Regions from separate parts of the Thiorhodococcus fuscus genome, predicted to be linked through region 3. Evidence: predicted binding sites of a transcription regulator. Region 3 holds the regulator's gene; each other region holds the start of a gene.
What was found. Region 3 encodes FNR, which switches genes on or off when oxygen is low (the NO sensors DNR and NnrR bind a similar motif). Its sites were predicted from a motif close to TTGATNTANATCAA; they were not measured.
Positions count from the first base shown of each region.

Region 1: mnmL (tRNA modification radical SAM protein MnmL/YtqA) is a predicted target of FNR. The motif match lies at 3,135-3,148, and genes of this name have one in related genera.
Region 2: ACFSJC_RS17485 (ribonucleoside triphosphate reductase) is a predicted target of FNR. The motif match lies at 2,780-2,793, and genes of this name have one in related genera.

Region 1 covers NZ_JBHUHX010000051.1:72,812-83,448, forward strand. Annotated here, with positions in the region: gene ACFSJC_RS16590 (DUF3683 domain-containing protein) at 1-2,816, opposite strand, end outside; gene mnmL (tRNA modification radical SAM protein MnmL/YtqA) at 3,184-4,158, shown strand; gene ubiU (ubiquinone anaerobic biosynthesis protein UbiU) at 4,179-5,174, shown strand; gene ubiV (ubiquinone anaerobic biosynthesis protein UbiV) at 5,248-6,180, shown strand; gene ACFSJC_RS16610 (sensor histidine kinase) at 6,264-8,069, shown strand; gene ACFSJC_RS16615 (sigma-54-dependent transcriptional regulator) at 8,066-9,424, shown strand; gene ACFSJC_RS16620 (hypothetical protein) at 9,507-9,824, opposite strand; gene ACFSJC_RS16625 (PhoPQ-activated protein PqaA family protein) at 10,126-10,637, shown strand, end outside.
Region 2 covers NZ_JBHUHX010000052.1:117,197-127,833, reverse strand. Annotated here, with positions in the region: gene ACFSJC_RS17495 (anaerobic ribonucleoside-triphosphate reductase activating protein) at 1-243, opposite strand, end outside; gene nrdD (anaerobic ribonucleoside-triphosphate reductase) at 404-592, opposite strand; gene ACFSJC_RS17485 (ribonucleoside triphosphate reductase) at 642-2,693, opposite strand; gene ACFSJC_RS17480 (hypothetical protein) at 3,143-4,177, shown strand; gene ACFSJC_RS17475 (exo-alpha-sialidase) at 4,185-5,933, shown strand; gene miaB (tRNA (N6-isopentenyl adenosine(37)-C2)-methylthiotransferase MiaB) at 6,115-7,446, shown strand; gene ACFSJC_RS17465 (PhoH family protein) at 7,453-8,457, shown strand; gene ybeY (rRNA maturation RNase YbeY) at 8,454-8,960, shown strand; gene ACFSJC_RS17455 (HlyC/CorC family transporter) at 8,967-9,845, shown strand; gene ACFSJC_RS17450 (23S rRNA (adenine(2030)-N(6))-methyltransferase RlmJ) at 9,942-10,637, opposite strand, start outside.
Region 3 covers NZ_JBHUHX010000040.1:83,986-94,622, forward strand. Annotated here, with positions in the region: gene ACFSJC_RS14495 (transglycosylase SLT domain-containing protein) at 1-1,301, opposite strand, end outside; gene ACFSJC_RS14500 (class I SAM-dependent methyltransferase) at 1,480-2,244, shown strand; gene rnhA (ribonuclease HI) at 2,237-2,698, shown strand; gene dnaQ (DNA polymerase III subunit epsilon) at 2,679-3,398, shown strand; gene fnr (fumarate/nitrate reduction transcriptional regulator Fnr) at 3,439-4,200, opposite strand; gene ACFSJC_RS14520 (CTP synthase) at 4,480-6,123, shown strand; gene kdsA (3-deoxy-8-phosphooctulonate synthase) at 6,120-6,956, shown strand; gene ACFSJC_RS14530 (diguanylate cyclase domain-containing protein) at 7,251-8,591, shown strand; gene ACFSJC_RS14535 (TIGR01458 family HAD-type hydrolase) at 8,677-9,471, shown strand; gene eno (phosphopyruvate hydratase) at 9,645-10,637, shown strand, end outside.

The DNA.
Region 1 (10,637 bases), on a different contig from region 3:
GCCAGCCCCGTGCGCAACCAGCGCACGGCGGTCGGGTCCGTGACGTTGAGAAACTGCATGGCCGCCCAGGCGCCCGGACTGAAGCGTTTCTGACCACGCGCAACCAGGATACGGCGCAACCGGATGGTCACATCGCCGAAATCGATGTCGACCGGGCATGGGGTCAGACACTTATGACACACGGTGCAATGGTCCGCGACGTCGTTCATCGCGGCGACGTGTCTGAGCGACAGGCCACGCCGAGTCTGCTCCTCGTAGAGGAATGCCTCGATCATGAGCCCGGTGCCGAGAATCTTGTTGCGCGGCGAATAGAGCAGGTTCGCTCGCGGGACATGCGTCATGCACTTCGGCTTGCACTTGCCGCAGCGCAAACAGTGTTTGATGTCATCGTTGAGGGCGCCGAGTTCGGTCTCCTCCAGGATGATGGCCTCCTGCTGCACCAAGCGCAGCGAGGGGGTGTAGGCCCCGTCCAACCCGGAGCCGGGCATCAGCTTGCCGCGATTGAAAAGCGCCTTGGGATCGACCTTCTGCTTGTAGGCAACGAAGGCGTCCAGCTTCTCCTGTTCCAGGAACTGCAGCTTTGTAATGCCGATACCGTGCTCGCCCGAGATGACGCCACCCAGTCCGGTCGCCAGCTTCATGATGCGCGCGACGACCTGATCGGCCTCGTGCAGCATGGCGTAGTCCGAGGAGTGCACCGGGATGTTGGTATGCACGTTGCCGTCGCCGGCGTGCATGTGCAGGGCAACGAACAGACGCGAGTCCTTGACGCGCTTGTGGATCTCACGCAGCCGCTCGCGCACGCGGGCGAACTCCTGACCCGAGAAGATCTCGTCGAGGCGGTCGGCGATCTCGCCCTTGAGCGCCTGACGCAGGTCGCGACGCAGCATCATCGAAGCCAAGCTGTCGCCCTCGCGGATCAGCGCCCGTTCGGCATCTTCCAGCAGCTCCAGGTTCTCGGCGGCTGGCTGGTCGAGACGCTCCAGGATCGCCTGCCAGCGCGTACGCACCCCGACGATGGAATCGCGGGCCGCATCGCGCTTGGCGTTGAGAATGGCACGACCCTCGTCCGATTCCTCGTAATCGCCCTCGCAGCGCGCTTCCGGCATATCCGAGGCCAGGTAGTCGAGCACGGCCGCCATGATGGCGTCCTTGTTGCGGATCGACAGCTCGATGTTGATACGCTCGATGCCCCGACTGTAGTCGGACAGCCGATCGAGCGGGATGACCACGTCCTCGTTGATCTTGAAGGCGTTGGTGTGACGCGAGATCGCGGCCGTGCGGGCGCGATCGAGCCAGAAACGTTTGCGCGCCTCCGGGCTCACGGCGATGAAGCCCTCGCCGTCGCGTGCCTGGGCCAAGCGCACGACCTGTTCGGCAACCTTGACCAGCGCAGCCTCGTCGTCGCTCACCAGATCGGCGATCAGAACCATTTTCGGCAGTTCGTGACGGGCCGCCTTGGTCGAGTAGTCCACGGCGCGCACATAGCGCTCGTCCAGATGCTCCAGACCGGCCATCTGCACGCCCGACTGGGATTCGATGTAATCCTTGATCTCGACGATGGCCGGCACGGCCAGATCCAGATCGGTCCCGAAGAACTCCAGGCACACGGTGCGGACATGATCCGGCATGCGATGCAGGACGAAACGCGCCGAGGTGATGATGCCGTCGCAGCCCTCCTTCTGGACGCCGGGCAGGCCGGACAGAAATTTGTCGGTCACGTCCTTGCCGAGACCGACCTTGCGGAAGGACTGACCCGGCATCGCCAGGACCTCGGGCTCGCCGCGCGGCGTCTTGCCGTCGGGGGCGTAACGCGTCACCCGAAAGCGCACCTGCTCCTGATCGTGGATCCTGCCGAGGTTGTGATCGAGCCGCTCGACCTCCAGCCAGTCCGCATCCGGCGTCACCATGCGCCAGGAGGCCAGGTTGTCGAGCGCCGTGCCCCAGAGCACCGCCTTCTTGCCGCCCGCGTTCATGGCGATGTTGCCGCCGATGCAGGAGGCGTCCTGCGAGGTCGGATCCACGGCAAAGGCCAAGCCGTTGGCGTCGGCCAGATCCGAGACGCGCCGGGTGACCACGCCGGCGCCGCAATGGGCCGTCGGCACCAACCCCTCGACGCCCGGCAGCGCGATCCGCTCGACGCCCGAAAGGGTTTCCAGCTTCTCGGTGTTGATGACCGCTGTCATGGGATGCAACGGCACCGCCGATCCCGTGTAGCCGGTGCCGCCGCCACGCGGAATCAGCGTCAGACCACAGTCGATACAGGCCCGCACGATATGCGCGACCTCGTCCTCGGTATCGGGAGAGATGACGACGAAGGGCAGCTCGACACGCCAGTCGGTGGCATCCGTGGCGTGCGAGACGCGCGCCAGACCGCCGAAGTCCAGGTTGTCCTTACGGGTGATCCCGGACAGCGCCTTGCTCAGACGCTCGCGCTGGGCATGCTCGGCCTCGAACCAGTCTCCGAAGCGCTGTACCGCCGCGCGTGCGGCCTCCAACAGCCGCGCCGCACGCTGGTTGTCGTTGAGCCGCTGCTCGAACTGATCGAGCCGATGCTCGAGCGCCTGCAGCAACAGCCGACGCCGGTCAAGATTCTCGAGCAGGTCGTCTTGCAGGTAGGGATTACGGGTAACGACCCACATATCGCCCAGCACCTCGAACAGCATGCGCGCCGAGCGACCCGTCCGACGCGTACCGCGCAGCTCCTCGATCAGGCTCCACATCGATTCGCCGAGGAACCGGATGACGATCTCTCGATCGGAGAAGGAGGTGTAGTTGTAAGGGATCTCGCGGATACGCTGCTGGGTGTCTGACATTATTGATTCTGCTGTAGGGCGTGTTTTTGCACTGCACAAAATGGTACTGCAAAGTCGCTCCCCGCGTTTCCCTGTCTTTCGAGCAGGTATCGTCTTGCGAGGCGACGACATTGCTCCTGGTGTTGATCCGTCGTTCGCGGCGAGGTTTTCGCCATGAGCGAAGCCTCTCGAAAACGCCGAGTATCGAATGCGGCCGCCGGGGCGGCAACGACATCTGGCAGCTGCGGGGAATGGTTCCAGAAACCCTCCGACACCGAACGATCAGTGAACCACTCACCCCTGGACACAGATGTCCCGAAACCTTAGATTGATATTTTATTGATTCAGATCAAACTTTTCATCAGCCAGCCCAGTTAATTTTGCCCGGATGCCCTCCCCTCCCGCTCAACACCGCATCTTAAGTGATCGCGTCAATACGTTTGGACAGTACCTGCTGAAACGCTACGGCCAGCGGGTGCACAAGCTCGCGCTCAATGCCGGCTTCACCTGTCCGAACCGCGATGGAACCAAAGGCCATGGCGGTTGCAGCTTCTGCAACAACGTCTCCTTCGGCCCCAACGCCAAGCGATCGCCGCAGATCGACCCGCAGCTCGAAGCGGGACGCGGCGTGCTCGCCAAGCGCACGGGTGCCCGTCGTTTCATGGCCTATTTCCAGACCTACACCAACACCTACGACGAGGTGGAGGTGCTGAGATCGCGTTACGACGACGCCTTGAGCCACACGGACGTAATCGGACTCTCGGTCGGCACCCGGCCGGACTGCGTCCCCGAGGCGGTTCTGGACCTGCTGGCCAGCTATCGCGCCAAGGGCAAGGAGGTCTGGCTCGAACTGGGCCTGCAGTCCGCCGACGACGCCACGCTCGCCAGGGTCAACCGAGGCCATGGGTTCGCCGACTATCGCACGGCGGTCATGGCGGCGCACCGGCGCGGAATCCCGGTCTGCACCCACTTCATCATCGGATTGCCCGGAGAGGGTCGCGAGGCGGCCTTGCGCACCCTCGATCGGGTGCTGGAACTCGGAGTGGAAGGGCTCAAGCTCCATCCGCTGCACGTGGTCCGCCACACACGTTTGGCCATCGAATGGCGGCGGGGCGACTATCAACCGCTGACCCTCGCCGAATACATCGACATCTGCGCCGATCTGATCGAGCGCACGCCGCCCTCCGTGATCTTCCACCGCCTCACCGGAACCGCGTCCAAGGACATCTTGCTCGCGCCCGACTGGTGCAGCGGCAAATGGGCGGCCCTGAACGGGATCGAGGCGGAGCTATACCGTCGCGGTACGCGCCAGGGCGATGGGATCGATCCGCTCTCACAACAGAAACTTCTCAGCACTGCCTGACCCGCTGGAGACCATCCACCATGGAACTCGTCTGTCCCGCCGGCAACCTGCCGATGCTCAAGGCTGCCGTCGACAACGGCGCCAATGCCGTTTATCTCGGCTTCCGTGACGACACCAACGCCCGCCACTTCGCTGGGTTGAACTTCAACGACAAACAGATCCAGCAGGGCATCCAGTACGCCCATGACCGAGGCGTCAAGGTCTTCGTCGCCATCAACACCTATGCACAACCGAACGGCTGGGAGCGCTGGACGGCCGCCGTCGACCGTGCCGCCGGACTGGGCGTCGACGCCATCATCCTGGCCGACATGGGCATACTCGATTACGCGACGCAGCGTCACCCGAACATCAACCTGCACCTCTCGGTCCAGGGATCGGCGACCAATCCGGCCGCGATCGGCTTCATGCAACGTCATTTCAACATCAAGCGCGTGGTGGTCCCGCGCGTGCTCTCGCTGACCCAGGTCGCCAATCTCATCAAAGAAACGACGGTCCCGGTCGAGATCTTCGGCTTCGGCAGCCTCTGCGTCATGGTGGAAGGTCGTTGTCTGTTGTCCTCCTATGCCAGCGGTCAGTCACCCAATACCTACGGCGCCTGCTCGCCGGCCGCGCATGTCGAGTGGCGCGATACCCCCGAGGGCCAGGAGACGCGGCTCGGCGGCATCCTGATTGAGCGTCGCTCGCACTCCGAGGCAGCCGGCTATCCGACCCTCTGCAAGGGCCGCTATCAGGTCGACGGCGAGCTGCGACACGCCATCGAGGAGCCGACCAGCCTCAACACACTGGACATCCTGCCCGACATCATGGCCGCCGGTGTGAGCGCCATCAAAATCGAGGGACGCCAGCGCAGCACCCGCTACGTCTCCCAGATCACCCAGGTCTGGCGCGAGGCCATCGACAGCTGCCAGCGCAACCCGCAGGCATTCCGTCCCAAGGAGAGCTGGCACCAGATCCTGGCCCAGGTCTCGGAAGGCGCCCAAACCACCATTGGCCCCTACGAGCGGACCTGGCACTGAAGAAGCGGCCAGCTTCCAGATCCCAGTTTCCAGCGCTGCAACAGCACGCCTCGATGAACACCCGACCGAACCTATGACATCCTTGAGCAACAGCACACATCGCCCCCGCCTCTCGCTCGGCCCCATCCTCTATCTCTGGTCGCGCGAGCAGGTCATGGACTTCTACGCCGAGATGATCGAGTCGCCAGTCGACGTCATCTATCTGGGCGAGACCATCTGCTCCAAGCGCCGCCAATTGCGTCCCGAAGACTACTGGGAGCTGGCCGAGCGCGTCGTCGCCGCCGGCAAGGAGGCGGTTATCTCCACACTGGCCCTGATCGAATCCGACGGCGAACTCAAGACGCTCAAGCGCATCTGCGCCGACGAGCGCTTCTCGATCGAGGCCAATGACCTGGGCGCGCTCGACTTCCTGGAAGGACGCCCCTTCATCGCCGGACACTCGATCAACCTCTACAACCACCGCACCCTGGCCTTCCTCGCCGAGCGCGGACTCAAGCGTTGGGTGCTGCCGGTCGAACTCGGCCGCGAGACCGCCACCGATCTGCTGCGCCTGCGCCCGGCCGGCGTCGAGTGCGAGCTGTTCGCCTTCGGCCGTCTCCCGCTCGCCTACTCGGCGCGCTGCTTCACCGCCTACAACCGCGACCTGGGCAAGGACGACTGCCAGTTCTGCTGCGGCGACTATCCGGACGGACTGACGATTTCGACCCAGGACGGCCTGCAATTCCTGACCCTCAACGGCATCCAGACCCAGTCGGCCAATACGCACAATCTACTGCCCGCACTGGACGAGGTGAGCGAACTGGGCGTCGACCTGCTGCGCATCAGTCCCCAGTCCGCCCATACCGCCGACGTGGTCCGCGTCTTCGCCGACACATTGAGCGGCCAACTGGACACCGCCGAGGGCATGACCAAGCTGCACGACTGGGCACCCTCCGGTCTGTGCGACGGCTACTGGACTGGCGACGCCGGTCACCAGACCGGGCTGACGCTGCCAAGCACGCGTTAAACGCCCCCGGAGGAGCAATCGGCATCGAGCCAAGGTCCAGCCGACTCAAGCGCCGCCTCTTATGGGCGGCGCTGCTCCTCGGATTGTGCGCCGGGCTCTGGGCGCTCGGCCTCTGGTCCTACCGCGACGGCATCGGACGCCTGGCCGCTCAGGGACGCACCGACCTCAATCTCTACATGGCCCATCTCCAGGGGTTGCTCGCCAAATACGAGCCACTTCCGGAACTGCTCGCCACCAACCCCCGTCTGATCGAATTCCTGCGCGCGCCCGGCGGACAGGAGAGCATCCAGGCGCTCAACCGCTACCTCGAAACCATCAACCGGATCAGCGACGCCACCGACACCTACCTGATGGACGCCGAGGGGCTGACGATCGCGGCCAGCAACTGGCAGGCAGAACGCCCCTTCGTGGGACGCAACTTCAGCTTCCGACCCTATTTCCGCGACGCCATGGGCGGACAACTGGGACGCTATTTCGCGCTAGGAACCACATCCAAGCAGCGCGGCTACTATTTCGCCTATCCAGTGCATGAAAAGGGCGAGATCCTCGGCGCCGTCGTGGTCAAGATCGACATCAGCGAGGCCGAGCGCCGCTGGGCCAAACCGGACCGGATCTTTCTGGTCACGGACCCGGATGGGGTCGTCTTCGTCTCCACCCACCCCGAGCAGCGCTTCCGCACCCTCTTCCCGCTCGATGACGCAGCCCGTCGGCGCATCGCCAACAGCAACCGCTATCTGAACGCCACGCTATCCCCGATGGGGCTGGAGATCCTAAAACGTCTTCCCGAGGGCCAACTCGTGCGTCTAGAGCCCGAACGGGGATGGCCCAAGCACACGCGCTATCTGCTTCAGTCCCGCCCCATGCCGGCCGCCGGCTGGCAGGTTCACGAGCTCTCGGACACCCGCGAGGTCATCCGCGATACGCTCAAGCTGACCACCCTCGCCGCCGCACTCGCCGCCACTGCGGCCCTGATCGCCGCGCTCATGCTGCAACACCAGCGCGCCCGACGCGTCCATGACGTGCTGACCGAACGGGCACGCGCCTCGCTCGAACGCATCAACCTGGAATTGGAGGAACGGGTCGCCACCCGCACGGCCGAGCTGACCCGCACCAACCGGCGCCTTCTGGACGAGGTCGACGAGCGATTGCGCGCCGAACAGGCGCTGCGCGAGGCCCAGCAGGCGCTGATCCAGTCGGCCAAACTGGCCACGCTGGGACAGATGTCGGCCGGCATCAATCACGAACTCAACCAACCGCTCGCCGCCATCCGCACCTATGCCGACAACGGGCGGTTGCTGCTGGCCAAGGGCCGCACCCAGGAGGTCGAGCTCAACCTCGAACAGATCCTGGCCCTCACCGAACGCATGGCCAAGATCGGCTCTCAGCTCAAGCTCTTCGCCCGCAAGACCTCGGGCGAGCTGATCGCCTTGCCCCTGGCCCCGGTCATCGAAGGCGCCGCCCGCATCGCCGCCCCCATCCTCGACCGCTGCGGAGGCACCCTGGAATCACAGGTTCCGGCCGAGCTCAGCGTCAAGGCCAACGACGTCTTGTTGCAGCAAGTCCTGGTCAATCTGCTCGGCAACGCCTGCCAGGCGATCGACGGGCAGCCCGAACGGCGTATCCGCATCGAGGCGCGCCGCACCCAGGATTGGGTGATCACGACCGTCGATGACACAGGCCCCGGAATTCCCGAATCCGACCTGAACCTCATCTTCGAACCCTTCTTCACCACCAAGGACGCCGGCGAAGGATTGGGCCTGGGGCTCGCGATCTCGGCCCGCATCGCCGCCGAGATGGGCGGCTCGCTCGCCACCGTCCCGCTCGACTCTGGCGCCTGCTTCGAGCTCAGGCTTCCAGCGGCGGACATCCACCCCTCTCAGGCAACATGAACAGCAGCCCATCGATCCTCTTCGTCGACGACGAACAACACATCCGCGCGGCCAATCGTCAGACGCTCGAACTCGCCGGATTGACCTCGCAAACATTCGAGCGTGCCGAGCCCGTCCTGCCGCTGCTCACCCGCGACTGGCCGGGAGTCCTCATCACCGACATCCGTCTGCCCGGAATGGACGGCCTGGAACTGCTGGCACAGGCCCACGCGATCGACCCGGACATCCCGGTCATCCTCATCACCGGGCATGGCGACGTCAGCACGGCCGTCAAGGCGATGCGCGGCGGCGCCTACGACTTCATCGAGAAGCCCTATCCCGCCGAGCGTCTGATCGACACGGTGCAGCGCGCCTTGGACAAGCGCGCCCTGGTGATGGAGAACCGCAACCTGCGGGTCGAGCTTATGGCCAACACGGCCCTGGGGCCGCGCATCATCGGACGCAGCCCCGAAATGTGCCAGCTACGCGCGACCATCGCCCGCATCGCCGATACGGGCGCGGACGTGCTGATCTTCGGAGAGACGGGAACCGGAAAGGAGCTGGTGGCGCGCTCGCTGCACGAACACAGCCGTCGGCGCGACTGCAATTTCGTCGCGGTCAACTGCGGCGCGGTGCCGGAGACCATGATCGAAAGCGAACTCTTCGGCCACGAAGCAGGCGCCTTCACCGGGGCCAAATCCAAACGCATCGGCAAGTTCGAGCACGCCCATCGCGGAACCCTCTTTCTCGACGAGATCGAGAGCATGCCCGCCTCGGCCCAGGTACAACTGCTCAGAGTGGTTCAGGAACGCGCCATCGAACGGCTGGGATCCAACCAGGTCATCCCGCTCGACTTCCGAGTGGTGGCCGCCACCAAGGTCGATCTGCGCGAGGCGGCCAATCAGGGCAGCTTCCGCGAGGATCTCTACTATCGGCTCAACGTCGTGACCCTGCACATCCCGCCGCTGCGCAACCGACGCGACGACATCCCGCTGCTCTTCCACCATTTCCTGCTGGTGGCCCAGGACCGCTTCCAGCGCGATGCACCCTTCCCCGCCCAGAGCGAGGTCAGCCGCCTGATCGGCTACGATTGGCCGGGAAACGTGCGCGAGCTGCGCAATATCACCGAACGCTACGTCCTGCTCGGCGAACAGTTCGATTGGTCCCTCGCAGACCTCTTGGCCGCCCCCATGGCAGGCGCACCCCGAACCCTGCCCGAACAGATCGAGAGCTTCGAAAAGAGCCTGATCGTACAGGCCCTCGCCTTCAGCAAGGGCAGCATCAAGGACACCATGACCACGCTCGGCATCCCCCGCAAGACGCTCTACGACAAGATGCAAAAATACCAACTCGACAAGGACGACTACAAGGCATGAGCCGCCGGGGGCGGCTCATGCCCACGAGGATGCGCTCAAGCCCCACGGTTGGAATGCGATTCCATTCAGGCGCATCGAGGGGTCAGTCGAGCTGATCGAAGATGCAGTCGAGGGCCGCCTGATCGGTGCCCGTCGGATAGTAGGCATTGATGTCTTCGGCATAGGTGGCCTTGTCGACGCTGCCTACAGCGAGCTTGCTGGTCTCGTCGATGAAATAGACGTCGTCGCCGTTGACTTCGAGCAGGAAGTCGATCGGCTGGTTTCCGATCTTGAGCTTGGCGCAGTTGGTGCCCACCCGATTCAGAAACGCATTGGTCACCGGACCTTCCGGTGCAAGGACACCGCTGCCGCAGCCGGTCAGGGCGAACAGGATGGCGAGTGAAAAGGTCGTACGCTTCATTGCAGTCCCCTCTGGAGCCCGATCGATTGGATCCGATTCGGATGCCTGGCGCATTGATGTCGACGTCATACGTCTTCACCGCGCCGAACCCAAGGTCAAACGAGCGCGCGCCCACACGGCAGCGACAGTTGACTTTGGGCCGAGTCACCGGCACCTGGAGACTGGAGGTTAGGCGATTTCCGCAAATGAGGCGACCCAGGCGATGTTCCCCTGAATTCACCTCATGCTCACCAAGACCATGATTCAGGGCGATTGAAACCGCTGATCGAGCGCGATCGAGGCCAAACGTGGGAGGTTGGTCATGAAATTCTCGATGGTCCCCGTCATGCTGGCGACAGTGCTGATACTCGTCGGGCAGGCCCCGAGGACCGAGGCGACCGCCTTGGACGACTACGTGGACAAGCCGGACCCGAGCTATAGCTATTCCTACGAGGAAACGCGGCAGGGCTGGGGATACAGCATTCACGTCGTCGACATGACCTCCCAGCAATGGCGCTCGCCATCGGAGGTCGATCGAACGCTGTGGAGGCACGAGCTGCTGATCGCCGTGCCCTGGATCTTCCACTCCGGAAACCAGGGCACGGCCATCCTGATCGTGAACGGCGGCGGCAATATCAAACCGGGCGGCACGGAGAACGACGAACTGCTGGGCATCATGGCGGGAACGACGGGGGCCGTCGTCGCCATGTTGAGCCAGGTCCCCAATCAGCCACTCCAATTCGCCGACGAGAGCGCCCCCAGGGAGGAGGACGCGATTCTCGCCTACGGCATGGACAAGTACCTGACGACCGGCGACCCGGAATGGCTGCCCCA
Region 2 (10,637 bases), on a different contig from region 3:
GGTCCAGTGGATGAGTCCGGGTGCGCTGGCGTCGAGCAGGTCGGTGTTGTGGCAGTAGCGGCAGCGCCATGCGCAGCCTTGGCAGAAGACGACGGCGGCCAGTTCGCCGGGGTAGTCGATGGTGGTGAGTCGGGTGAATCCGCCGATGCGCAAACGGTCGGCGCTGGGGATGGGCGCGGCTGTCGACTCTGCTTCGAGGTTGGGTGCGGGCGTCTGCGTTGGGGGGCGGACGGGGTGGCTCATGTGATTTGGTGCTGCCTGCCTCGTGGAGGCTGGTTGTGGATGAGCGCAGGGTCTGTCTCTGTTCGGGAGTCAGGCCGCCCTTTCGGTTCGGCCCTCACCCCAACCCCTCTCGCCTCTGGAGTGCGTCGTACTAGCACGGTGGAGAGGGGTTTCGTGCTCCTTAGGCGGCCAGCGGCTCGCGGCACTGCTCCGAGCCCTTGGGCTGTTCGTTGAAGTAGCAGCGTTCGGCGTGCTCGGCGCGCTTGCCGTTGTTGAAGGCGGAGACCGGGCGGTGATAGCCCATGACGCGGGTCCAGACCTCGCAGGGGGTACGCTCTTCGTTGCTGAGTTGGGTGCGTGCGTCGTTCATGTCGGTGATTTCCTTGTGGGTGCGTTCTGTTTGGCGACTCGATGGTCGGTCAGGCTTGTGCTTCGTTGGCCGTGGTCGTGGTGTCGGCCTGCTTGCGCGCGATCAGCTCCTTGTCGCAGATCGGGCAGAAATGGTGCTCGCCGGCGATGTAGCCGTGTTTGGGGCAGATGGAGAACACCGGCGTGATGGTGATGTAGGGCTGGCGGAAGTTCTCCAGCGCACGGCGCACCAGGCGACGGCAGGCATCCGTGGATGAGATCTGCTCGCTCATGTAGAGATGCAGCACGGTGCCGCCGGTGTACTTGGTCTGCAGGGCCTCCTGCATCGACAGCGCCTCGAAGGGGTCGTCGGTGTAGCCGACCGGTAGCTGCGAGCTGTTGGTGTAGTAGGGGGTCTCCCGGGTGCCGGCCTGGATGATGTCCGGATAGCGCTTCTGGTCCTCGCGGGCGAAGCGGTAGGTCGTTCCCTCGGCCGGGGTGGCCTCCAGGTTGTACATGTTGCCGGTCGCTTCCTGGAATTCGAGCATGCGTTCGCGGACGTGGTCGAGCAACCGGCAGGCCAGCGCATGACCGTTCGGGGTGGTGATGTCGTCTGCGTCGCCGCTGAAGTTGCGGATCATCTCGTTGACACCGTTGATGCCGATGGTCGAGAAGTGATTGCGCAGTGTGCCCAGATAGCGCTTGGTATAGGGGAAGAGCCCCGCGTCCATGTGGCGCTTGATGACCTTGCGCTTCATCTCCAGGCTGTTGCGGGCGATGTCGAGCAGTTCGTCGAGCCGCGCCATCAGCCCGGCCTCGTCGCCCTTGTGGGTATAGCCGAGACGCGCGCAGTTGATGGTGACCACGCCGAGCGATCCGGTCTGCTCGGCCGAGCCGAAGAGCCCGTTGCCGCGCTTGAGCAGCTCGCGCAGATCGAGCTGCAGCCGGCAGCACATGGAGCGCACCATGTTGGGCGTGAGCTCGGAGTTGATGAAGTTCTGGAAGTAGGGCAGGCCGTACTTCGCGGTCATCTCGAACAGCAGCTCGGCGTTCTCGCTCTCCCAGGGGAAGTCCGGGGTGATGTTGTAGGTCGGGATCGGGAAGGTGAAGATCCGGCCCTTGGCGTCGCCCTCGGTCATGACCTCGATATAGGCACGATTGATCATGTCCATCTCGGCCTGGAGATCGCCGTAGGTGAAGGGCTGTTCCTGGCCGCCGATCACGGGCACCTGCTCCTTGAGGTCGTCCGGGCAGACCCAGTCGAAGGTCAGGTTGGTGAAGGGCGTCTGGGTGCCCCAACGCGATGGCACGTTGAGGTTATAAATCAGCTCCTGGATGTACTGCTTGACCTGCTTGTAGGGCAGTTCATCGACGCGCACGAAGGGCGCCATGTAGGTATCGAAGCTGGAGAAGGCCTGGGCGCCGGCCCATTCGTTCTGCAAGGTGCCGAGGAAATTGACGATCTGGCCGATCGCCGAGGACATGTGCTTGGGTGCGCTGGCCTCGACCTTTCCGGGCACGCCGTTCAGCCCCTCGTTGAGCAGGTTGCGCAGCGACCAGCCGGCGCAATAGCCGGAAAGCATGTCCAGATCGTGTATGTGGAGATCGCCTTCGCGATGGGCCTGACCGATCTCGGGCGGGTAGACATGGCTCAACCAATAGTTGGCGATCATCTTGCCCGAGGTGTTGAGGATGAGCCCGCCGAGCGAGTAGCCCTGGTTGGCGTTGGCGGCGACGCGCCAGTCCGAGCGGTCCAGATATTCGCTGATGGAGGCGGTGACATCGACCATGACGCGGGTGTCGGCGCGCAGCTTCTTGCGCTGCTCGCGATAGACGATGTAGGCGCGCGCGGTTTCGAAATGATTGGCCGAGATCAGGGTCTGCTCGACGACGTCCTGGATGTCCTCGATCTCGGGAAGGCGTCCGTCGCCGAAACGATGCGCCAGTACCTTGACGATCTGAGCGGTCAGCAGACCGGTCTCCATCTGTCCAAATTCTCCCGTTGCCTGTCCGGCGCGCAGGATCGCGGATTCGATCTTGGAGGCGTCGAAACGGACCTCGGAGCCGTCGCGCTTACTGACGCGTGTCGGCAATGTGGGAAAGTTTGGTTGACCGGTGCCCATGGAGACTCTCTAAAAAAGGACGCTATATCTAGTTGGCGCGAAGTTTAGCGTCAACTAGATGGTGTGTCGACCAGGTATTGCATTCATTGATCGAGATCAACCCGGAGGCATCCGCATCTTGCGCTCGGGCGGGCCTGGTCTTCGGTGACTGCTCTGCCGGTGGGGCGGAGCGGTCACCGACATTCGGCTGGCGGATAGGGCTTCGAGTCCGTCAACGTCTTGCGGATCCGTTATTTGCGACTAGCCTTGAGAGTGCTTCTTTCCGATGGCCGCCCGCTATGGCGCGCCGCCTTCCACGCCGATCCCATCATCATTGAACGACGCACCTTAGGGGCATCATCATGAAAAAACCTAGTTTAAAGATAGGGTTTGGCTCCGTTGCAGCTATTGGCGCGACGGGGCTTGTGGTTTTGAGCGGCACCGCGCCCCAACTGGGTCATGCGGATGCGATGCTGTTTCCAGTGATGACGCGCAGCCCGACGGTGGCGACCATCGTGTCGGTCGTCAACAAGGATCCCCAGGGGGTGGTGAATCTCAACTATTTCACCAAGTCGGCGGACCTGGCTTCGCCCTGTATCGACGAGGGTATCAAGCAGGTGTCCGCATCCGGCCGTGCCAACGATATGTTGACGTTCGATGCGTCCGGCGTGTTCCTGTCCAGCGAGGGTGGCGGCCCTCTGTTCAATGATCCGCAGACGTTGGCTCCCTATGGAGGCGTTCAGTTCAGCACCACCAACACGGGTCTGGCGCGCGGATTTCTGATCGTCGACGACGGCGACGATACGAGCGAGGGAGGAACTGGGGCGGACCTCTACGGCGAGGCGATCATGCTCGAACTCTCCGGAGGGGCGGCCTTCGGTTACCAAGCCCTCAATCCAGGGCAGGATGCGGCTTATACGCCAGGTGCGATGCTGGGTAATTGGGGCGGGCTGACGGCATTCCTCGGGGAGATTTTGGATTTCGGTCTGGGGATGGGCAGCGCAGGTGTCACCTTGATGCCTCCGAGCGAATGGACGACACGCTTTTTCGTCACGCCGGTTGCGGATGGTGCGGGTACGGCGACCAGCCAGCGCGACTGCGAAACCTGCAGCGTCAGCATTTATCTTTCTCCTGACCAGGCGGGCACACTCGCCGGAGTTTTCGACAGGGATACGGTGATGCGCTCCGAACCCTTCGCTCCGGCGGCCCTGCCGACCTCCGCCAAGAACGTCGTCTGCACCGGGGCGGTCGACATGACGGATATCCTTCCTCAATCGGTCGTCAATCAGATCTCGTCTCAGGGCGGATGGGGCTATGTGCAGATTCGCCCGGGAACGTCCGGGCACGTGGAGGACTCGGCCACCGTCATGAAGTTGGAGTTCAATCTCGTGAATGGCTCGGCGACGTCCACCATCTCGCCGGATGGATTCACGAGCTTCACCGGAACGGTGAACAATGGCGTTTGGTTACGCAACAACGGTACGCAAGGCATGAGCAGCTTCTAAGGTGAGCATGCGGTCTCTGATGTGGGCGGCGGGAGTTCTGATCTCGCCGCTTCTTTTCGCCGCCCCGTCCGAGTGGCGCGTCAATCCCGACAGCTTCAATCCTAGGTTGACGCCAAGGCTGGCGGTAACCCATTCGGGCAAGCCCTTCGTCGCCTATGGCGATCATCAGGGCAGGCTCCTGGTGCGCCAGCCGGATTCGAGCGTCCAGACATTGACCTCGCCGCGCGCGAAGGCGGCCGGCTTCGTGCTGGAGTCATTCGGCGAGCGGCTTTATGCGGCATGGTTGGAAGGCCAGGCCGGCTCGGCTCCCACCGTCAAGCTGCGCAGCCTTGAGGCCGGTAGCGCTTGGTCCGAGCCCGTTGCCCTCGACTCGGCGTCGCGGCCCTTGCCGCGTATCCGGGTCTCGGGCGATTCGGCCGGCCAGGTCGCCGTCGTTTGGTTGGGCGATGCGCCCGATGGTCCGCGCTCTGGTACGGAGGAGTCCAGTGCGCAAGCAACCCCCAACTACCATCTCTACGGTCGGCGCTCCGCTGATGGCGGGCGGACCTGGGGTGAGGTGAGCCGTCTGACGGCCGGCTACGACATCGGTTTCTGGCCGGCACTGACGATGGCCGCCGGGCGCGCCCATCTCTTTGCCGATGCGCGACTGGATGGAGAGACTCGGCTCGTCCATGTGGAGGCCGACGGTGCATTGGGCTGGACCGAGCCCGAGCCTGTCAAAACGATCGGCAGCGTTTTGCTGATCGAGGCGGCCGAGGCGCGGGGACAGCCAGTGGTCGTTTGGTTCGGTGCCTATGGCAACGAATATCGTCTCGAATCCGCCGTGCGCGAGGACGGGCATTGGAAGACCTACGCCTTTCCTGGCAGTGATGCCTACGACATCGGCTCGCTGAGCCTGGTCGCGCGCGACGCGCATGTCTATCTGGCGTTCAGCGCCCGCAGCGCCCAGCAGACGCGCCAGCCGCGCAAGAACCACGTCTATTTCACCCGCTCATCGGACGGTGGCGTGAGCTGGGAGCCGATTCGACCCTTCCGCCATTATCCCTTCGATGTCACTCAGGACACCTTTCCGCAAATGGCGCTGGGGCAGGATGGTCAGGTCGTCGTGGCCTGGAACGATTACCGCAATCTACGCGGGGATCTCTACTACAATCGCTCGGCCGACGCGGGTTCGACCTGGCTGGAGCAGGACGTTCCAGCGGACGCTCCGGGCCGATTCGAGGATGTGCTCTTTCCCTTCGTCGACAACCTGCGTGCCTCGGGCCATCATTTCTGGTTGATTGGCTCGCGCTACCGCACCGACGATCTGGCCATACCAGACCTCTATCTCTATGCCCTGCCTGCCGAGTCGACCTTTAGTGCGTCGTCCGGCCAGAACCCCGCAGCGGAAAAGGCTCGCCTCGAAGCGCGTGTTGCCGATTTCTGGGGCGCCTTGGTCAAGGGCGACTACGAGGCGGCCTATGCCTTGTTCGATCCCTACTTCCGCCGTCGGATGCCTGTGACCGATTATGTCGGACAGTCGGGGCGGGTCAAGCAGCGGGATTTCAAGATCTTGGATGCCCAGATCGAAGGGAAGGTGGCGCGTGTTGCGGTGGAGTTCACCTATGAGATTCCCGCGTTGAAGCTTCCCCGGGGGGGAACCTATTCCAAGCCACCGACTCTGACCCGGAGCGAGGAAACCTGGATCTTCATCGACGGCGACTGGTACAAGGAATATCGAAACGAGGTTGGCGATTTCTCCTTCACTCGCTATTGACGAGGCAGGCGGGCAGTACGCTGTCCCAGTGCGGAGGGTTGACACTAAACCGCTGTTTTAGCAGGATACGCGCCCTTGCGATCCTAATCTCGATCCTGATCCGGGATTGACGACCCATTGCCTAGCCCTATCCAAGCCTTGATCAAGGCCCTCGATCCACTGCCTCCGATGGCGGATTTCCATGCCCCCTAAGCTCTATATTCAAACCTTTGGCTGCCAGATGAACGAATACGACTCGGCCCGCATTGCGGATGCCTTGCGCGAGTCGATGGGACTGGAGCTGACCGAGACGCCCGAAGAGGCCGACGTGCTGCTGCTCAACACCTGCTCGGTACGCGAAAAGGCGCAGGAGAAGGTCTTCTCGCAGCTCGGACGTTGGCGTCCCTGGAAGGTCGCGCGACCCGATCTGGTCATCGGTGTCGGCGGTTGCGTGGCGAGCCAGGAGGGCGAGGCGATCCGCGATCGGGCGCCCTACGTGGATCTGGTGTTCGGCCCTCAGACCCTGCACCGTCTGCCTCAGATGCTCAAGGATTTGCGGGCCGAGCGGCGTGCTCAGGTCGACGTCTCTTTCCCCGAGATCGAGAAGTTCGACTGTCTCCCAGCGCACAAGGCCGAAGGACCGACTGCGTTCGTTTCTGTGATGGAGGGCTGCTCCAAATACTGTACCTACTGCATCGTGCCCTTCACGCGTGGCGAGGAGATCAGCCGTCCGCTCGACGCTGTGATCGCCGAGGTGGCCGGTCTGGCCGAGCAGGGAGTGCGCGAGGTCAATCTCCTTGGACAAAATGTCAATGCCTATCGTGGCGAGATGGGGGATGCTGAGGGCGAAACGGGCGATCTTTCCCTGCTGATCCGTTATGTCGCTGCCATCGAAGGCATCGAACGCATCCGCTTCACCACCAGTCATCCGGTCGAATTCTCTGATGACCTGATCGAGGTTTTCGCCGAGGTGCCCGAGCTGGTGAGCTTCCTGCATCTGCCTGTGCAGTCCGGCTCGGACCGCATTCTGGCGGCCATGAAGCGTGGTCACACGGCCGCTGAGTATGCCGATAAGATCCGCCGTCTGCGTCGGGTGCGTCCGGACATCAGCATCTCTTCGGATTTCATCGTCGGCTTTCCGGGCGAGACCGAGGAGGATTTCGCCGATACGCTCGCCCTGGTCGACGAGATCGGCTTCGACCACAGCTTCAGCTTCGTCTATAGCCGGCGCCCCGGCACTCCGGCGGCCGACTATCCGGACGACGTGTCGCTGGCGGTCAAAAAGGCGCGACTTGAGCGTCTGCAGCAGCGGATCAATACCAATGCGCAGCGCATCAGCCGACAGATGGTCGGCACGGTGCAGCGCGTGCTGGTCGAGGGGCCTTCGCGGAAGGATCCCGCCCAGCTTTCCGGCCGAACGGAGAACAACCGGGTGGTCAACTTCGATGGCCCTTCGGACTTGATCGGCACCTTCGTGGACCTCAGCATCAGCGAGGCCCTTCCCAATTCACTTCGCGGACATCTGACGTCCTGAGTCCCCTTGTCTACTCAACCTGAAACGCTGGACCTACAGCTTGCGCCCGAGGACAACGCGCGTCTCGCCAACCTCTGCGGCCAACTCGATCAACACCTGCGCCAGCTCGAACGCCGGCTGGGCATCGAAATCAACAATCGCGGTCTCTCCTTCCGTCTCGTCGGCGAGCGCCCCTCGGTCATGCTCGGCGAGCGTCTGTTGCGCGACCTCTACGCCGATACGGCGAACGAGGTGCTGACGCCGGAGAAGATCCACCTCGCGCTCCAGGAGTCTGGGGCCGATGGGCTGGTGGAGGAGGTCGGGGCGCGTCTTCCCGAGGTGGTCATCAAGACCAAACGCGGGCTCATTCGTGCGCGCGGAGCGAACCAGCAGGAATATCTCCACGCCATCGTACGCAATGACATCAACTTCGGGGTGGGGCCTGCCGGTACCGGCAAGACCTATCTCGCCGTCGCCTGTGCGGTCGAGGCACTGGAGTCGGACCGGGTGCGGCGTCTGCTGCTGGTGCGTCCGGCGGTCGAGGCCGGCGAGCGGCTCGGCTTCCTGCCCGGCGATCTGGCGCAGAAGATCGATCCCTATCTGCGCCCGCTTTACGATGCACTGTTCGAGATGCTGGGCTTCGAGAAGGTTACCAAGCTGATCGAGCGCAACGTCATCGAGGTCGCCCCGCTGGCCTATATGCGTGGGCGCACACTCAACGACTCCTTCATCATCCTCGACGAGGCCCAGAACACCACGCCCGAGCAGATGAAGATGTTCCTGACCCGCATCGGTTTCGGCTCGACCGCCGTCATCACCGGCGATATCACCCAGGTCGATCTGCCGCGAGGCCAGCTATCGGGGCTGCGTCAGGCGATCGATATCCTTCAGAACGTGAATGGCATCAGCTTCACCTTCTTCAGTGCGCGCGACGTGGTGCGTCATGCACTGGTTCAGCGCATCGTCAATGCCTATGACGACTTCGAGAATCCAACGCCGCCACGCGGAGTCCGGCAGGAGGAGCAGGCATGAGCGTCTTTGTGGACGTGTCGTTGGATCTGGATCTACAGGTTGCGACCGACTGCGCGGATTTGCCCTTGCCGCCCCGGTTCGAACGCTGGGCCAAGGCCGCATTGGCCGGGCGTCGGGAGCGTGCGGCCATGACGATTCGAGTGGTGGATCCGGACGAGGCCGCCGCGCTGAATCTGCAGTACCGGGGGCGCGATTATGCGACCAACGTGCTGTCCTTTCCGTTCGAGCTACCTCCCGGCGTGGCCTCCGAGGATCCCATCTCCGACCTCATCGGCGATCTGGTGATCTGCGCCGATGTGGTGCGTCGCGAGGCGCTGGAACAGGGCAAGGAACCGCTCGCCCATTGGGCGCACATGGTGGTGCATGGGGTCTTGCATCTTCTTGATTACGATCATATTACCGACGAACAGGCGGACGAGATGGAGACGCTGGAAATCGGCATCATGCGCGGGTTAGGATTCGCGCCTCCCTACGAAAACCAGGTTGACCTGGAGGATCATTGACACCTCATGACGAGCGATCGATCTAGCGAGGGTTCGCGTTCACGCAATTGGCTCGAACGACTTGGCCATTTGCTTGGAGGCGAACCACAGGACAAGGAGCAACTCGTGGAGTTGCTGAAGGACGCCCGGGAACGGGAGCTTCTGGACACGGATGCCTTGAGCATGATTGAGGGCGTCCTGCAGGTTTCCGATCTGCGCGTTCGTGACATCATGATCCCGCGCGCGGAAATGGTGTCTCTGAAGAGGGACGACTCTCTGGAGCGGATTCTCCAGATCGCGGTCAAATCCGCCCATTCACGTTTTCCGGTTACCGGCGACGACAAGGGTGAGGTGGTCGGGATCCTTCTGGCCAAGGACCTGCTCTCATTCTGTCTCAACTCGGGGCATCGCGCCTTCAACATCCGCGACCTGCTCCGCTCCGCCGTCTTCGTTCCCGAGAGCAAGCGTCTCAACGTCCTGCTCAAGGAATTCCGCTCCAGCCGCAACCACATGGCGATCGTCGTCGACGAATACGGCAGCGCAGCCGGGCTCGTGACCATCGAGGACGTGCTGGAGCAGATCGTCGGCGAGATCGACGACGAGCACGACTACGACGAGGGGTCGGGTATCTTTCAGCGCGGCGAGAACGAATACAGCGCCAAGGCCCGTACCGCCATCGAGGATTTCAACGAGTATTTCGGCAGCGACTTCTCGGACGAGGGCTTCGACACCATCGGTGGTCTGGTGGTCAACGCCTTGGGGCACCTGCCGAAACGCGGCGAATCGGTCGAGCTCGGTCGATTCCGCTTCACCGTGATGCGCGCCGACAGCCGTCGTGTGCATCTTCTGAGTATCGAGCGCCTGGATGCGCCCGACTCCGAGCAGGTTTCGGAGGACGAGGGCTAAGTAGGTGCGAATTCATTCGCACCTACGAAAATCGTAAATCTGTTGCCGGACGGTTCTTGACCGAGATATTTCGGTCGCGTCCCGTCGCTCCGCTCTTCAGGCCGTCGCCTCTCTCCAGGCGACGCGCCACCCGCTCGCACCCGTTCCGTCGAGCGTCAGTGCCGCCGCGAGTTGTGGCAGCAGCGTCTTGAGGCGCTCGTCGAACTGCCAGGGTGGGTTCACCAGGGCCATTCCCGACCCATGCATACCGAAGTCCCGCGTCTGGGCGCGAACCGAGAGTTCCGCGACCAGCACGCGAGGGACGCTGTCGAGGAGTCCCTGTAGCAATGTCTCCGACTGATCGCGATCGAGCCCCAGCCTGGGGTACCAGATGGCGTAGACGCCCGTCGGCCAGCGTGCATGGGCTGCGGCGAGGCAGCGGGCGACCTCTGCATAGTCCGTCTTGACCTCGTAGGGCGGATCGATCAGGGCCAGGCCCCGCGCCGGCTTTGGCGGTAGCAGTGCCGGCAGTCCCTCGAATCCATTGCGATGATGGATGTGGACCCTTGGATCCCCATCCAGCGCGGCGCGCAGTCCTTGCACCTCGGTCTTATGCAGTTCCATCAGGATCAGCCGGTCGTTCGGGCGCAGCAGTCGACGTGCTAGCTCGGGCGAGCCCGGATAGCGAGCGTGACCGCCGTTCGGATTGAGCGTGGCGATACTGTCGAAATAGCCGGCGAGTTCTGGAAGGTCGTGGCGCATGGGCCAGAGACGTCCGATGCCGTCAACGAATTCGCCCGTCTTGGCGGCCTG
Region 3 (10,637 bases):
GAGTCGCCTTTGCGCACGCGATGGGTGAGCACGGCGGAGGTCCGCTTCTGGGTCGGGATGCTCAGGGTCTGTCCGGGCAGTAGCGGGTCGCGAACCGACATGCCGTTCCAGTCGGCCAGGGTCTTGAGGTCCAGTCCGTGGCGTAAGGCGACCGAGGCCAGTGTCTCGCCGTTACGCACGACGTGATCCTTGTTGTCGAGCATGGATTCGTCGACGAAGCTCGGCTGGCGCTGATGGACTCGGACCGCAACGCGCGAGGACATGGCGCCGGGCACCATCGGTATGACGTCGATCTTCGCGGACTTGGCGCTGATCTTGGCTCCCATCCCGGCCGGAACCCTCAGCTGGCGTATCGATCGACCGGCCTTGATCTTGAGGGTTGGGTTGAGCTGACGCAGCACGTCGAGATCGACCCCGCTCGCGGTTGCCACCTTGACCAGGTCCATGGGTTCGCGGCTGCGAATGACTTCCATGCCAGGTCGGTCGGGGATGCTCGGCAGGTGCTGGCCATACTTGCGGGCTTCGGCGATCAATCGTGCGTCGGCGAGGATCTGCGGAACGTAATTCTTGGTCTCGGAGGGCAGGTCGAGCGACCAGAAATCGGTGGGCTTGCCCTTGCGGCGGTTGGCGGCGATCGCCGATTCGACGCGTCCTGGGCCGCAGTTGTAGGCGGCCATTGCCAGTTCCCAGTCCCCATCGAAGCGACGGCTGAGCTGTTCGAGATAGTTCAGCGCGGCACGCGTTGATGCGACGACGTCACGACGCTCGTCATAACCGCCATCCAGTCTCAGGCCCATTTCCCGCGCAGTATAGGGCATGAACTGCCACATGCCGCCGGCGGCTTTCGGTGAGGTTGCTGCGGGGTTGTAGCGGCTTTCCACATGCGGCAGGAGGGCGAGTTCCATTGGGAACCCGCGGCTCTCGATTTCGGCGACGATCTGAGGCAGGTAGGGCGAAGCGCGCTGGGAGAGCTTTTCGAGGTAGCGCGGATCGCGCCTGAATCGCTCCAGCGTGCTGTCGATGCGTGCGTTCGCGTGGAGGTCGAGCTGCATCCCGGCTCGAACGCGTGACCAGAGATCTCCTTTGCTGCCTCCCTGGGCCAACTTGGTGCGTCCGGAAACGGAGACATCGCGAGCGGGCTTGACGAATCCGTATTCGCGTGCCGAAACGGTGCCGGCATAACTGCCGTAGGGTTGTTCGATCGTCGCGACATCCGTTCGGTTCGCGCAGCCCGGCATCAGCGGCAGGGCAAGGACAGCCAGCGCGCAGGCTGCGCGTCCGACAAGGCTGGCTTCAGTCATGGGAACCCCGACTTGAAATTATGTAACTGCCTGTTTGAGCGAGATATTATGATTTTACGCGTGCCATCATACGCAAAGGGGCGGCTTAATTCCAGGTTTGCCGTATGGCTTGGGTCTTATCGGCGGCACGACAGGCGTGTCGATCCTGGTACCATGTGCGGCCTCAAGAGGCATCCCCATGATCGTTTCCACCCGTCAGGAATCCCCGCTGGCCCGCTTGCCAGACTGGTATCGCTCCCCGCTTGGACAGGAGGTGGCGAGGCTTGAGTGTGCCTGCGTGCAGGGGTTGCTCAACACCATCTTCGGCTACCATCTGGTGCAGATCGGCGCGACAGAGGTCTTCCGGGACGTTCTCGCCGCCAGCCGCATCCGCCACCGCGTTCTCATGCCGTTCGAGTCCGTGCTCGATTCGGAGGGCTCTCGGGTCATCGGATCGGTTCAGCAGCTTCCGTTCTCCTCCGACAGCATCGATGCCGTGCTTCTACCTCACACGCTGGATTTCGCCTCCGATCCCCAGGGAGTGCTGGGAGAGGTCGAGCGAATCCTCATCCCCGAGGGACGGGTCGTGATCGTGGGATTCAACGCCTTGAGCCCCTGGGGTGCACGTCGTCTTCTCTGGCGCTCCAAGGGACGGATGCCCTGGTGCGGTCGCTTTCATCGTCCCGGACAGGTTCGGGATTGGCTGTCGGTGCAGGGCTGCGATCTGGAATGCTGCGAATACAGGATGTTCCGCCCGCCGTTGGCGAGTCTTCAGGGGCCCCGTTGTGGGGGCTTCGATCTCATGGGGCGACGCTTTTGGCCGATTCTGGGCGGCATCTATGTGATGCGCGCGGTCAAGCGCGTCGCCACCGTCACGCCTTTGCGCCCGCGTATGGCGAAGGCTTCCGCTTTGCTATCGGGCCGCGCGGTCCGTCCGACGACACGAGGAACAGGTCATGTCTGATTGCGTTCAGGCCTTCACCGACGGCGCCTGCAAGGGCAATCCCGGTCGGGGAGGCTGGGGTGTGCTGTTGCGCTGGGGCGAGGTGGAGAAGGAGCTGTTCGGCGGCGAGCGCGAGACCACCAACAATCGCATGGAGCTGATGGCCGTCATCGCCGCCCTGGAGTCGCTGACGCGTCCGACCTGTATCGAGATCACGACCGACTCTCAGTACGTCAAGCGCGGTGTCGGCGAGTGGATGCCGCGTTGGAAGCGCAACGGCTGGATGACCGCCGGGCGCCAGCCGGTCAAGAATCGCGACCTCTGGGAGCGTCTGGATCGCGCGCTGGGCGCGCATCAGGTCGGCTGGCACTGGGTCAAGGGACATGCCGGGCATGCCGAAAACGAGCGCGCCGACCGTCTCGCCAACCGAGGCGTCATCGATCAGGAGGGCAGTCGTGCGTCAGATCGTTCTTGATACCGAAACCACCGGTCTGGACCCGAAAGAGGGGCACCGCATCATCGAAATCGGCTGCGTCGAGATGGTCGACCGCCGCCTGACACGCAACAACTTCCATCACTACATTCAGCCCGACCGCGAGATCGACGCCGGCGCGATCGAGGTGCATGGGATTACCAACGAGTTCCTCGCCAACAAGCCGCGCTTCGAGGAGGTGGCCGAGTCCTTCGTGCGCTTCGTCGCGGGCGCCGAACTCATCATACACAACGCCCCCTTCGACGTCGGCTTCCTCGATCACGAATTCAGGCGCTGGCGCCCGGATGCGCCCTGTGTCGCCGATCTGTGCGAGGTGACGGATACCCTCGCGATGGCGCGGCGGCTCCATCCCGGGCAGCGCAACGGCCTGGATGCGCTCTGCAAGCGCTACTCGGTCGACAATTCGCACCGCGAACTGCACGGGGCCTTGCTCGACGCCGAGATCCTCGCCGACGTCTATCTCGCGATGACGGGGGGGCAGGTGGCGCTGCACCTGGGGAGCGAATCGCGCGAAGAGGATGGCGGGGGCTCGCGCGTGGTGCATCGCGGCCGGATCGATCCGGAGCGCCCGTCGCTGCGGGTGGTGCGTGCCGACGATGCGGCCCTGGAGGCGCACGCACGGCGCCTGTCGGCCATTCAGTCGGGCTGTTCCGACGGTTGTCTCTGGCTCAAGGACGTTTGAGTCTTTGTCTTTGCCCTGAACGTTGCGTCCAGGTGCTCCTTCAGGTTTGCTGTTGTTGCTGGCGGCGTCCCTGTCCGGATCCGCCGACCAGGGATTCGAGCGCGGTGAGATCGAGCAATTGGATATGCTTGCGGTCGACACGCATCAGGCCGTCTTCTTGAAAGCGCGTGAAGAGCCGACTGACGGTTTCGACCGCGAGACCGAGATAGTTGCCGATCTCGTGCCGCGACATGCTGAGATAGAAGTCGGACGGCGACAGTCCGCGCTTGTGCAGACGTTGCGACAGGCTCAGCAGAAAGGCGGCCAGGCGTTCCTCGGCGTTCTTCTTGCCGAGCAGCAGCAGCATGTCCGTGTCCTGTCCGATTTCCTTGCTCAGCAACCGGTACATCTGATGCTGAAGGCTGGGGATGATCGAGGTGAGTTCTTCGAGACGGCCGAAGGGTATCTCGCAGATCGCGGAGGTTTCGAGTACCTTGGCCGAACAGGCATGGGCATCCTTGTCGATGGCGTCCATGCCGATGATCTCGCCCGGCAGGTGGAAGCCGAGCACCTGCTCCCCGCCCTCTGGGCTGGGCGCGAAAGTCTTGACCGATCCGGTTTTGACGACGTACAGAGAGCGGAAGCGATCGCCCTCGCGAAACAGGAAGTCGCCCCGATGCAGGGGACGGGCTCGTTTGACGATGTCGTCCAAACGCTCGACGTCCTCTGCAACCAGGCCCATGGGCAGGCATAGAGAGGACAGCGTACAATTTTTACAGGCGACACGGATGGTTTCTAGAGAGATCACTTTTCGCTGATTCAAGGCGCCGCCCCTTAGACTGACATCGACGGTAGGGTTTTCATTCTGCTGTTTGATCTGGATCAAATATTAGCATTTTGTAACCTGATCCACATCAGAATACAAGGGCGGCATTCCGTGTGCGAAGGCTCTTCGGCTCCAGATACCTTTCGTCGCTCGGTGCCTGATCACGGGCTGTTCCAGGTGCCAGCTGGTCGCGCGCTCGATTGAGCCGGGGCGGCGATTTTGGTAGTTTGTCCGGGCATTCGGGCTATCACCCCTCGACCCTCCTTTTGTTTCCCTATGACCAAGTATATTTTCATCACCGGCGGTGTCGTTTCATCGCTGGGCAAAGGTATTGCATCGGCTTCCCTCGGGGCATTGCTCGAAGCGCGTGGCCTCAAGGTCACCATGATCAAGCTCGATCCCTACATCAACGTGGATCCGGGCACCATGAGTCCCTTTCAGCATGGCGAGGTCTATGTCACGGACGACGGTGCCGAGACCGACCTCGACCTGGGCCACTACGAGCGCTTTCTGCGCACCCGCATGGGGCGCAACAACAATTTCACCACGGGCCAGATCTACGACAGCGTGCTCCGCAAGGAGCGGCGCGGCGACTATCTGGGCCGTACCGTGCAGGTCATTCCGCACATTACCGACGAGATCAAGCAGAGCATCCGTCTCGGGGCCGAGGGCGCGGATGTCGCCATGGTCGAGATCGGCGGCACCGTCGGCGACATCGAATCGCTGCCATTCCTGGAGGCGATCCGTCAGATGCGTGTCGAAGAGGGCCGCGAGAACGCGCTCTTCATGCATCTGACCTTGGTGCCGTTCATTCGTACCGCCGGCGAGATCAAGACCAAGCCGACCCAGCACTCGGTGAAGGAGCTGCGCTCCATCGGTATCCAACCCGATATCCTCCTGTGCCGCTCCGAGACGCTGCTGCCGGACGAGGAGCGGCGCAAGATCGCGCTCTTCACCAACGTTCCGGAGAACGCCGTCATCTCGGCGGTGGACGCCGACAATATCTACCGCATCCCGCGCTTGCTGCACGCCCAGCAGCTCGACGACTTGGTCGTGCGTCAATGTCATCTCGACGTGCCCGAGGCGGATCTCTCCGAGTGGGATCGGGTCATGGAGGGCTTCGACCATCCAACGCGCAAGGTTCGCATCGGGATGGTCGGCAAGTACATGAACAACACCGAGGCCTACAAATCGTTGTCCGAGGCGCTCGCCCATGCCGGCGTGCGCACCGGGAGCAAGGTCGAGGTGCTCTATGTCGACTCCGAGGAGATCGAGCAGCAGGGGAGCGGCTGTCTGGAGGGGCTCGATGCCATCCTGGTTCCCGGCGGATTCGGCGAGCGTGGGATCGAGGGCAAGATCGCGACCGCCCAGTATGCCCGCGAGAAGCGCATCCCCTATCTCGGCATCTGTCTCGGCATGCAGATCGCGGTGATCGAATACGCGCGTCATGTCGCCGGTCTGGAAGGCGCCCACAGCACCGAGTTCGATCGCCAGACCCCGCATCCCATCATCGGGCTGATCACCGAATGGCGCGATGAGACCGGAAAGGTCGAGACCCGCAGCGAAAGTACCGATCTCGGTGGATCGATGCGGCTTGGCGGACAGAACTGTCGTCTCGAGCCCGGCAGCCTGGCGCGTTCCGTCTATCACCAGCCTCAGGTGCGCGAGCGCCATCGGCATCGTTACGAGTTCAACAACCGCTATCTCCACCAGATGCAGGATGCCGGCATGCGCTTTTCCGGCTGGTCGCTGGATAGCCGTCTGGTCGAGATCATCGAGATCCCGGACCACCCCTGGTTCATCGCCTGCCAATTCCATCCCGAGTTCACCTCGACGCCGCGTGACGGACATCCGCTGTTCGAGGGCTTCGTCCGCGCGGCATTGGTTCAGCAGGAGAAGACCGGAGGCACGGAGGCATGATGCAACTGGCCGGCTTCGAGGTCGGGCTCGATAGGCCCCTGTTTCTGATCGCCGGCCCCTGCGTCATCGAGAGCGAGACGCTGGCGCAGGAGACCGCCGGCGCGTTGAAGGAGATGACCGACGCGCTTGGCATCCCCTTCATTTTCAAATCCTCCTTCGACAAGGCCAACCGCTCCTCGGTCGGCAGCTTTCGCGGACCGGGCCTGGATGAGGGGCTGCGCATTCTGGCGTCGGTCCGGGAGCGTATCGGTGTCCCGGTGTTGACCGACGTCCACGAGGACACCCCGTTGGCGGAGGTCGCGGACGTTGTCGACGTGCTCCAGACGCCGGCCTTTCTCTGTCGTCAGACCAACTTCATCCGCGCCGTGGCGAGTCAGGGGAAGCCGGTCAATATCAAGAAGGGGCAGTTTCTGGCGCCTTGGGACATGCGCAATGTGGTCGAGAAGGCGCGTTCGACCGGCAACGCGCACATCATGGTTTGCGAACGCGGGGCCTCCTTCGGCTACAACAACCTGGTCTCAGACATGCGCGCGCTTGCCGTGATGCGCGAGACCGGTTGTCCGGTCGTCTTCGATGCGACCCATTCGGTGCAATTGCCGGGCGGACAGGGCGATCGCTCGGGTGGTCAGCGCGAGTTCGTGCCCGTGCTGGCGCGTGCCGCCGTGGCCGCCGGGGTCGCGGGGATCTTCATGGAGACGCACCCGGATCCCGACCGGGCGCTGAGCGACGGTCCCAATGCCTGGCCGCTGGGGCGCATGCGCGAGTTGCTCGTGACCCTGATCGAGGTCGACCGTTTGGTGAAGTCCGCCGGGTTTGTCGAGTCGACCCTCTAAGGCGGCCATCCGCTGCCGCTTTCGGGGTGATTGCAGGTTTGTGATGTCGCGGCTCGGTGAGGCCGCGCGTCGATGGAGGTCGTTGAGTCTCGAACCATCTGGCGGTGGTTCCGTGCGCGCAAGCATCTGGGGTTGCTGATGCGCCTTTGCGGAGAGGCTCGGCAGACTTAATGCCGTACCGTTGGCCAGTGTCGGGAATGCGTTGCGGAATGTCTTGGTGCGCGCGGATCGGCTCCCGATTCTCTCTTCATCTCCGTATCGATTTGGAGCACTGATCATCGAGACTCGTTTCAAATGCCATCGCCGCCCGCTCGAACCGTCGTCTCGACTGGTCCTCAATCCCTGGGGCTGACGTCCGGTGTGCAATCCGTCGGCGCCCATGAGTCGGATCTGGGCGCGCGTATTCGCGCAGAACGGATTGCCTTGCTTTTCGCTAACACGGGCGCGGCGCTGACCGGCAACCTGCTGGTGGCCGTGTTGGCGCTGGTGATCGTCTTTCCGCTGGCGCCGGCGATCTTATCGGTGTCCTGGTTCGCCGTTTTCATGCTGATCGCTCTGGTTCGCGGGTGGATGACTCGGCGGTACGACCGGCGGTCGGACGATCGTCGGCCCTCTTCGGGCGTCTGGGTGCGCGCCCTGATGTTCATTCTGGCCTTGCAAGGAACCTGGTGGGGCGTCTTCTGTGTCTTGCTGATGCGTTACGCCAGTCCAATTCAGGTCGGTTTTGCGCCCTTCATTATCGGTGGGATCGTGGCGGCTGCGGTGGCGACCCTGGGCTCGCTGAGATCGGCCTACCTGGCGTTCACGGTGCCGATGATCGTCACCTTGATCGGTACCTTGGTGTGGCGTGGAGGGAATGACGCCCTGCTCATGGCTGGCTTATCGGTCGCCTTCGAGATCACCATGATCGTGACGGTCTGGCAGGTGAGCGCGATCGTCAGCCGTAACATCGATCTGAGGGTTCAGAACGAGCATCTGGTCGGCTCATTGACCGCGACCAACGAGGAGTTGAGCGAGGTCAACCGGGATCTCGCCCGCGAAATCGAGGAGCGCAAGCGTGCGGAGGCGCGTAGCGATTTCCTGGCGACTCATGATGTGCTCACTGGACTTCCCAATCGTCGCACCCAGTCGGACCGCTTCGCCCAGGCCGCCGCGCGGGTTTCGCGCTCGGGAGGGCTGGTCGCGATACTTTTCGTCGATCTCGATCGCTTCAAGCAGGTGAACGATGCCTTGGGGCATGCCGCTGGAGATCGCCTGCTGTGCTTGGTCTCCGAGCGGTTGCGCCATGCTTTGAGAAGTGGCGATTCGGTCTGTCGGCATGGCGGGGACGAGTTCCTGGTTCTGGTTGCCGAGGCGACCGGTCGCGCCACGATCGTTCAGGTTGCGGAGCGCATTCTGGAGGCGGTCTGCGCGCCGATCGATCTGGACGGGCACTCGGTGCGGATCGGCTGCAGCATCGGGATCAGTCTCTATCCGGATGACGACGACTCTTTCGAGCGTCTGGTCGTCCATGCCGACCGGGCGCTCTACCGCGCGAAGGGTCAGGGTGGAGACGTCTATCGCTTCTTCGCGCCCGAGCCGTGCCTGTCCAAGGGGAGCGGATTGGTCTCGGGCGGCAGCGAAACGGCGGTCTGAACGCGAGCGTGTCCGTTAGGCTTGAAGGCCGCCTGCTTCGCCCTACAGTCTTGGTAGATATAGGGCTTGAGGCGAGGCGAAGACGATGGCAACCCGCATTCGTGCGTTCCTGATCGATATGGATGGCGTCCTCTACGAGGGTGAGCGTGCCATCCCCGGCGCGGCCGAGGCGCTCGATTGGCTGAGGCGCGAAGGGCTTCCGTACCTCTTCGTGACCAATACCAGCTCGCGTCCGCGTTCCGTGCTGGTCGAGAAGCTCGCCGGTCTCGGGATCGCGGCGGAGCCCGGCCAGATCCTTACTCCGCCGGTCGCCGCCGCAGACTGGCTGGCCGCTCATGTCGACGGTCCAGTTGCGCTCTTCGTCGCGGAGGGGACCGTCTCGGATTTCGCCGCACTGCCGTTTGCCGATCCGCAAGGCGAGGCACCTGTCGGCGCGGTGGTGATCGGGGATCTCGGCGATGACTGGAGCTTTGCCAGGCTCAATCGGGCATTCCGTTGTCTGATGCGCTCGAATGATGCCCGTTTGGTTGCGCTCGGCATGACTCGCTACTGGAAGGCCGAGGACGGTCTGCGGCTCGACACGGGGCCCTTCGTCGCCGCGCTGGAGCAGGCGACCGGACGGTCCGCCGTGGTGCTGGGCAAACCCGCCGCGCCTTTTTTCGAGACCGCGCTCTCGGTGCTCGGGGTCGGTGCCGACGAGACGTGCATGATCGGTGACGATTTGAAGGGCGACATCGGCGGAGCCCAAGGCGCCGGTGTGCGCGCCCTGTTGGTCAGAACCGGAAAGTTCCAACCGAGCGATCTCGGGCAGCCGATCCGCCCCACAGGCGTGATCGATTCATTCGCCGATCTGCCGACCTGGTTCGCGGCTTCGCGGTGATTGGGCGGCCGCCAGCCGTCAGTACACTCTTGCTGGCGGCTGGCGGCTGGCGGCTGGCGGCTGGCGGCTGGCGGCTGGCGGCTGGCGGCTGGCGGCTGGCGGCTCTTTAACAGCCCACGTATTGCCAAGCGCGGGTTAGAATCCTTCCCTCAAATATTGAGGAGTCATCAAACATGTCTGAAATCGTCGATGTCCGCGCCCGCGAGGTGTTGGATTCCCGTGGAAACCCGACCGTCGAGGCCGACGTCATCACCGCCGACGGCGCCATCGGGCGCGCCATCGTTCCGTCCGGCGCCTCCACCGGTTCGCGCGAGGCACTGGAGCTTCGCGACGGCGACAAGTCTCGCTTTGGCGGCAAGGGCGTTCGGACGGCGGTGTCCAATATCCAGGGCGAGCTGCGCGATGCCATCATCGGCATGGAGGTCGCCGACCAGAAGGGGCTCGATCAACGCATGATCGAGCTCGACGGTACCGACAACAAGGGTCGGCTCGGGGCGAACGCGCTGCTCGGTATCTCTCTGGCGTCTGCCCATGCGGCGGCCCAGGAGAAGGCGCTGCCGCTGTTCCAGTCGCTGTCCGCCGGTCCCTACCGCCTACCCGTGCCCATGATGAACATCATCAACGGCGGCGAGCATGCCGACAACAGCGTCGACTTCCAGGAGTTCATGATTCTGCCCGTGGGCGCCGGAAGCATCCGCGAGGCGGTCCGCTACGGTGCCGAGGTCTTTCATGCCCTCAAATCCGTGCTGCACGGTCGTGGTTTGGCCACCTCGGTGGGCGACGAGGGCGGCTTCGCGCCCGATCTCGCCTCCAACGAGGCGGCGATCGAGGCCATCCTGGAGGCGATCGAGAAGACCGGATTCAAGGTCGGCTCCGATATCTATCTGGGGCTGGACGTGGCCGCCTCCGAGTTCTACGAGGATGGCAAGTACGTGCTCAAGGGCGAGGGGCGCACGCTCGATTCCGACGGCATGATCGACCTGCTCGACGCCTGGGTCTCCCAGTATCCGATCCTCTCGATCGAGGACGGTCTGGCCGAGGGCGACTGGCACGGCTGGAAGCGCATGACCGACCGTCTGGGCGGCAAGGTGCAGATCGTCGGGGACGACCTCTTCGTCACCAACACCCGCATCCTCCAGGAAGGCATCGACAAGGGCGTCGCCAAC